DNA from 2 places in the Streptomyces sp. NBC_00094 genome. Region 2 is predicted to be linked to the other one. Evidence: riboswitches for the same ligand, from Rfam matches in the RefSeq annotation. Region 2 holds a riboswitch; the other holds the start of a gene.
What was found. A riboswitch is a leader RNA that binds a small molecule or an ion and turns the genes downstream of it on or off. The one in region 2 is predicted to bind glycine.
Positions count from the first base shown of each region.

Region 1: another riboswitch for glycine. It lies ahead of gcvT (glycine cleavage system aminomethyltransferase GcvT); the one in region 2 lies ahead of gcvP (aminomethyl-transferring glycine dehydrogenase).

Region 1 covers NZ_JAPEMB010000001.1:5,681,290-5,684,691, forward strand. Annotated here, with positions in the region: gene gcvH (glycine cleavage system protein GcvH) at 1-135, opposite strand, end outside; gene gcvT (glycine cleavage system aminomethyltransferase GcvT) at 213-1,337, opposite strand; glycine riboswitch at 1,497-1,596, opposite strand; gene OG580_RS25375 (AAA family ATPase) at 1,748-2,410, shown strand; gene OG580_RS25380 (enhanced serine sensitivity protein SseB) at 2,527-3,267, shown strand; gene OG580_RS25385 (enhanced serine sensitivity protein SseB C-terminal domain-containing protein) at 3,367-3,402, shown strand, end outside.
Region 2 covers NZ_JAPEMB010000001.1:1,203,115-1,206,516, reverse strand. Annotated here, with positions in the region: gene OG580_RS05095 (DNA polymerase IV) at 1-874, shown strand, start outside; gene OG580_RS05090 (PRC-barrel domain-containing protein) at 1,069-1,434, opposite strand; glycine riboswitch at 1,548-1,647, shown strand; gene gcvP (aminomethyl-transferring glycine dehydrogenase) at 1,825-3,402, shown strand, end outside.

The DNA of each region.
Region 1 (3,402 bases), 4.5 Mb from region 2:
GGGGAGGTCGGCGTAGACGACGTCACCGAGCGCGTTGGCCGCGAACTCCGTGATGCCGACCGTCGCGACGCCGTCCTCGGCGGCCGTCAGCCACTCGTGCTCCTTGGTGTAGCGCAGCTGCTGGGGGTTGCTCATGACCTGATTCTCCTGGATCGGGGGAGTACTGATGAACGTGGGTCTCGCGGGATGAGACCGGGAATGAGACGACTGCGTCACTTCTGGCGCTTGTAGAACGGCAGCGCCACGACCTCGTACGGCTCGTGGGTGCCGCGGATGTCCACACCTACACCCTCGGTGCCGGGAGCGGCGTGCGCCGCGTCCACGTACGCGATCGCGATCGGCTTTCCGAGGGTCGGGGACGGGGCGCCGGAGGTCACCTCGCCGATGACCACGCCGTCCTTGACGACGGAGAAGCCGGCGCGCGGGACCCGGCGCCCCTCGGCGATCAGTCCGACGAGCTTGCGCGGCGGGGCGGTCTCGGCGCGCTCGGCGGCCTTCTCGAGCGCCTCGCGGCCGACGAAGCGACCCTCGTTGGTCGTCTTCTCGAACTTGACGACCCGGCCGAGACCGGCGTCGAAGGGGGTGAGGGCGGTCGTCAGCTCGTGGCCGTACAGCGGCATGCCCGCCTCCAGGCGGAGCGTGTCGCGGCAGGACAGGCCGCAGGGGATCAGGCCGACCGGGGCGCCCGCCTCGGTCAGGGCCTTCCAGACGCCCTCGGCGTGCTCGGGCTTCAGGAACAGCTCGAAGCCGTCCTCACCGGTGTAGCCGGTACGGGCGATCAGCGCGGGCACGCCCGCGACGGTGCCGGGCAGACCGGCGTAGTACTTCAGACCGTCCAGGTCGGCGTCGGTGAGCGACTTCAGGATGCCGGGGGACTCCGGGCCCTGGACGGCGATCAGGGCGTACGCGTCGCGGTCGTCGCGCACCTCGGCGTCGAAGCCGGCCGCGCGCTCGGTCAGCGCGTCCAGGACGATCTGGGCGTTGGAGGCGTTCGCCACGACCATGTACTCGGTCTCGCCGAGGCGGTAGACGATCAGGTCGTCGAGGATGCCGCCGTCCTCCTGGCAGATCATCGTGTAGCGGGCGCGGCCCACGCCCACCGTGGAGATGTTGCCGACGAGGGCGTGGTCGAGGAGCTCGACGGCCCCCGGGCCCGTGACGGTGATCTCGCCCATGTGGGAGAGGTCGAAGAGACCGGCCTTGGTACGGACGGCGATGTGCTCGTCACGCTCGCTGGCGTAACGCAGCGGCATGTCCCAGCCCGCGAAGTCGGTCATGGTCGCGCCCAGCGAACGATGCAGCGCATCGAGGGCGGTCAGACGGGGGGCAGTGCTCATGGGGTGGCTCCCGGATCCCAAGGGCGGTTCGGTGACGAAACACATGACGGGCGAGGACGTCCTCCCCATCTGTCATGGAACCTGAGAGGTTCACCGAGGGCATCCTCGGCTTGCACCTTGGGTGGGGACACGGCAGGGTGTCCCGCTTTTCAGATCTGCCTCATCCACGCGGTACGGGGCCTGAGAGATTCAAGGGAGGGTCTTGCTCCTTCGGCGTCCGGACACCTGAGGTGGTCCGAAACTCTCCCGCGCGGATTCGAGCGGCCGGTATGCGGTTGTATGGCGACTGTGCGCGCCTGGCGCGGACATCATTGCACGCGTGCTCCGCGCGGCACATCACTTGTATCTCATTACCGCTTCTTTACACTTTGTGGGCAAGGGTCTTCCGAGGCCCGGCAGGGGGAGCAGCGATGAGGATCCAGCACACCGGCGCATATGCGACGAGTACCGGCATACCGTCCCAGCGTGCCCGCGCGAGAACCCGCCGGCCCGGCCGGATCCTGCGGGACCTGCGCGAGCGCGGCGGCCGGGGGCCGCGGGCCCTCACCTTCGCGGCAGGCGACCTCGTGGTCGTCTCCGGGCTGCCCGGCAGCGGCAAGTCCACCCTCATGAAGCGCGCCGCCGGCGGCCGGGGCATCGACTCCCAGGACGTCCGCGAGCGCTGGGAGGCCCGGATGCCGCGCCTCCTGCCGTACGCGGTCTACCGCCCGCTGGTCCGGATCGCGCACTACGCGGGGCTGCGCCGCGCCCTGCGCTCCGGCGCGAGCGTGATCGTGCACGACTGCGGGACCCAGTCCTGGGTGCGCGGCTGGCTCGCCCGCGAGGCGCGACGCCGGGGCGGCGCCCTGCACCTGGTCCTGCTCGACGTCGCCCCGGACGAGGCCCGCGACGGGCAGCGCGCGCGGGGCCGGGGCGTGTCCTCGTACGCCTTCGCCCGGCACCGGCGGGCCGTCGGCAGGCTGCTGCGGACCGCCGAGTCCGGCCGCCTCCCGCACGGCTGCGCCTCGGCGACCCTGCTCGACCGGGACGCCGCCGACGCCCTCCGGAGGATCGGGTTCCGCGGGGCCGTCTGACGGCCGGTCCCGTGTCCGTACCCCCTGCTTTTGGCCACGGCGGTGCCGAGGCGGCGTTAGGGTGCTGCGGGGCGGCGCGGGAGGGTGCGCCCCCGCGAGAATGGGGAAGAGTGACCGTGGACGTGACGTGGCCGGGCAATGAGCTCGAAGAGGTCCTTGCCGCCTCGCTCGGCAACCCCGCCGCAGGCGGCCGGCTGGTCGAGGTGCTGGGCCGCAGCCCGGTCTGGGTGCCCCTGCCCAACGGCGGCGGCCCCGACAGCCCCGATCTGGACCTCGCCACCATGGAGATCGACGGCGCGGCCTACGTGCCCGTCTTCAGCTCCGAACAGCAGTTCCTCGCCTGTGTCGGCAATCACATGTCCTTCGCCGTGGCCCCCGCCCGCGACTTCGCGCGCGGCCTGCCCCCGCAGCTCGGCATCGCCGTGAACCCCGGCGGTACCGTCGGCCTCCCGCTGCCCCCGCCCGCCGTCGCCGAGCTCTGCCGCGCCGGCCGCACCCCGCTCGACGGCCCCGCCAGCGGCGGCCGCGTCCGCCTCTTCGAGCCCGACTGGCAGGACGACCCGGTCGACTTCCTCGCCGCCGCCTCCGCAGAGTTCGAGGCCACCGGCGTCGTCGCCACCGCCCGCCGTGCCCTCGCGAGCGTCGAGGGCACGGAACCCGCCCTCTTCATCGGCGTCCAGCTCGCCGCCTGGGACGGCGTCGACCGCAACGCGCCCCTCGACGCCCTCGGCCGCGCCCTCGGCCGCGTCGAGGTCGCCTGGCCGGTCAACCTCATCCTGCTCGACATGGCGCAGGACCCGGTCGGAGACTGGATGCTGGAGCGGGTACGCCCCTTCTACCAGCGCGCCGCCGGGTGAGCGGCCCCCTGTTTAAGCTGAACTGAATCGGTGGCCGGATCGTCGTGTGCCCGGCCGGACGTGGTGGACGTGGTGAACGGAAGAGGGGCGGGACCCAGGGTGAGCGCGTCAGGCACCGCTGCGACCGGACAGGTC
Region 2 (3,402 bases):
GGGGACCGAGCGGGAGCTCCTGGGGCCGCGTTCGGTGCGGATCCTGCCCGGGGTCGGGCCCGCGACCGGGGAGCATCTGCGGCGTGCCGGGATGACCACGGTGTCGGATCTCGCCGAGGCGGGCGAGGACGAGCTCGTACGGCTGCTGGGGCGGGCGCACGGGGCCTCGCTCCATCGGATGGCCCAGGGGTACGACGACAGGCGCGTGGTGGCCGAGCGGGACGCCAAGTCGGTGTCGGTCGAGGACACCTTCGACGTGGACCTGCACGACCGGGTACGGATCCGGACCGAGGTGGACCGGCTCGCGGAGCGGTGTGTGGGGCGGTTGCGGGCGTCCGGGCACTCGGGGCGGACCATCGTCCTCAAGGTGCGGCGGTTCGACTTCTCGACGTTGACGCGGTCCGAGACGCTGCGGGGGCCCACGGACGATCCGGTGGTCGTCCGGGAGGCCGCGGGGCGGCTCCTCGAGGCGGTCGACACGACCGGGGGTGTGCGGCTGCTCGGTGTGGGAGTGAGCGGGCTCGCGGACTATACGCAGGAGGACCTCTTCGCGCAGGCGGAGGAGGCCGGGGGCGGCGGCGCGGGTGCCGGTGGTGTCGGGGCCGTGGCGGCGGTCGACCCTGAGCCGGGCGGGGCCGATGAGGTTGCCGCGTCCGTTGCCGTCGAGCGGCGCTGGGCGCCCGGGCACGACGTACGGCACGCGGTGCACGGGCCTGGGTGGGTACAGGGAAGCGGGGTCGGGAGGGTCACGGTGCGGTTCGAGGAGCCGTGGTCGGAGCCGGGGCGCGTACGGACGTTCTCGGTCGACGATCCGGAGCTGGAGCCGGCGGAGCCGTTGCCGCTGGTGCGGGACGGGTGTCGCGCGGGGGCGTGAGGGGCGCGGGCCGGTGCGGGTCCGGTGCCGGCTGGGTGCGGGTCCGATGGGGTGCGCCCGGCCTTGCGGCCGGGCTGGGGTTCCCACCCCTCGCGGCGGACCGCCGTGCGGGCCCGTGGATCGCGCCCCATGGCCCCGTGGGCCGGCAGGGGCTCGGAGTCAGGTCGAGTGCGTGCCCGGGGCCGTGTTCGGCGTCAGGGGCCTTCCTGGCCCGCCAGGCGGCCGAAGTCGGTGTCCTGGGGTGGCGGGGGGAGCGTGAGGCTGTAGTGGCGGTAGAGCTGGAGTTCCTGCTCGGGGGAGAGGTGGCGGCCCACGCCGAAGTCGGGGGCGTCCTTGATGAGGGCGCGTTCGAACGGGATGTGGAGGCCGTCTTCCATCAGGTCGCTCGGTTCCAGAGGGACGAACGCGTCCCGGCTGAAGAGGCCGGTGCGGAGCGCGGCCCATTCCGGGATGCCGGTCGCGTCGTCCAGGTACACCTCGTCCACGGTTCCGATCTTGTTTCCGTTCCGGTCGAACGCCTTGCGGCCGATCAGGCTGCGCGGATCGATGTCGGTCTGCACGGTCCCTCCAACTGGTCGCAACTGCTCTACACCCCTACGAAAGTGCACAACTGGGATGTCGGCCACTTGAGCGATGGGAGCCGCAACCTCGCTGGTAGGCTGGCTGTGGCTGTCGACCCTGTGCGGGAGAGTCCCCCGGAGAAACCTTCCGGAGGGCGCCGAAGGAGCAAATCCTCCCCGGAATCTCTCAGGCCCCTGTACCGCGCGGACGAGGTCACTCTGGAAAGCAGAGCGGTGTCCGACGGCATGCGCTCTCACCGACGGTGAAAGCCGGCGTGCCGTGAGGCGTGCCGGTGAAACTCTCAGGTTGAGATGACAGAGGGGGAGGCCGTCCGGGTACCCGCGCCGTGGTGCCCCTCGCAGGTCGTGACGACCAGGAGGCCTCCGCACATGACCGCCAACCGCATTCCGCTCTCCGAACTCGAACAGGGCATCCCGTTCGAGCAGCGGCACATCGGGCCCGACGCCGAAGCGCGGGCCAAGATGCTCGCCCAGGTCGGTTACGGCTCGCTCGACGAGCTCACGGCCGCCGCGGTGCCGGACGTGATCAAGAACACCGAGGCGCTGGGCCTGCCGGCCGCGCGCACCGAGGCCGAGGTGCTCGCCGAGCTGCGCACGCTCGCCGACCGCAACCAGGTCCTCGCCCCCATGATCGGTCTCGGCTACTACGGGACCTTCACCCCGCCGGTCATCCTGCGGAACGTGATGGAGAACCCGGCCTGGTACACGGCCTACACGCCGTACCAGCCGGAGATCTCGCAGGGGCGCCTGGAGGCGCTGCTCAACTTCCAGACCACGGTCGCCGACCTGACCGGTCTGCCCACCTCGGGCGCCTCCCTCCTCGACGAGGGCACCGCCGCCGCCGAGGCCATGTCCCTCGCCCGGCGCGTCGGCAAGGTCAAGAACGGTGTCTTCCTCGTCGACGCCGACGCCCTGCCGCAGACGATCGCCGTCATCGAGACCCGCGCCGAGCCGACCGGGGTCGAGGTCGTCGTCGCCGATCTCAGCGACGGGATTCCCGACGAGATCGCCGCGCGTGGTGTTTTCGGCGTGCTGCTGCAGTACCCGGGTGCTTCCGGCGCCGTGCGTGACATCAAGGCCGTCATCGACCAGGCCCACGAGCTCGGTGCGATCGTCACCGTCGCCGCCGACCTGCTCGCGCTGACCCTGCTCACCTCGCCCGGCGAGCTGGGCGCGGACATCGCCGTCGGTACGACGCAGCGCTTCGGTGTGCCGATGGGCTTCGGCGGGCCGCACGCCGGCTACATGGCCGTCCAGGACAAGCACGCCCGCTCGCTGCCCGGCCGTCTGGTCGGTGTGTCCGTCGACGCCGACGGCAACCGCGCGTACCGCCTCGCCCTGCAGACCCGCGAGCAGCACATCCGCCGCGAGAAGGCCACCAGCAACATTTGTACGGCGCAGGTCCTGCTCGCCGTCATGGCCGGGATGTACGCCGTCTACCACGGGCCCGAGGGGCTGAAGGGCATCGCGCGCCGTACCCACCGGTACGCCGCGATCCTTGCCGCGGGCCTGCGGAACGGTGGCGTCGAGGTCGTCCACGGAAGCTTCTTCGACACCGTGACCGTCCGGGTGCCCGGTCGTGCCGACGCGGTCGTGGCCGCCGCCCGTGAGGCCGGTGTGAACCTCTACCGCGTCGACGCCGACCTGGTGTCCGCCTCGTGTGACGAGACCACCGGGCGCGAGCAGATCGCCGCCGTGTGGGCCGCCTTCGGTGTCGACGGTGACGTCGAGGCCCTGGACGCGGCCGTCGAGGACACGCTGCCCGCCGGGCTGCTGCGCTCCGACGCGTACCTGACCCACCCGGTCTTCCACGCGCACCGCTCCGAGACCTCGATGCTGCGCTACCTGCGCAAGCTCGCGGACCGCGACTACGCGCTGGACCGCGGCATGATCCCGCTCGGCTCCTGCACGATGAAGCTGAACGCGACGACCGAGATGGAGTCGGTG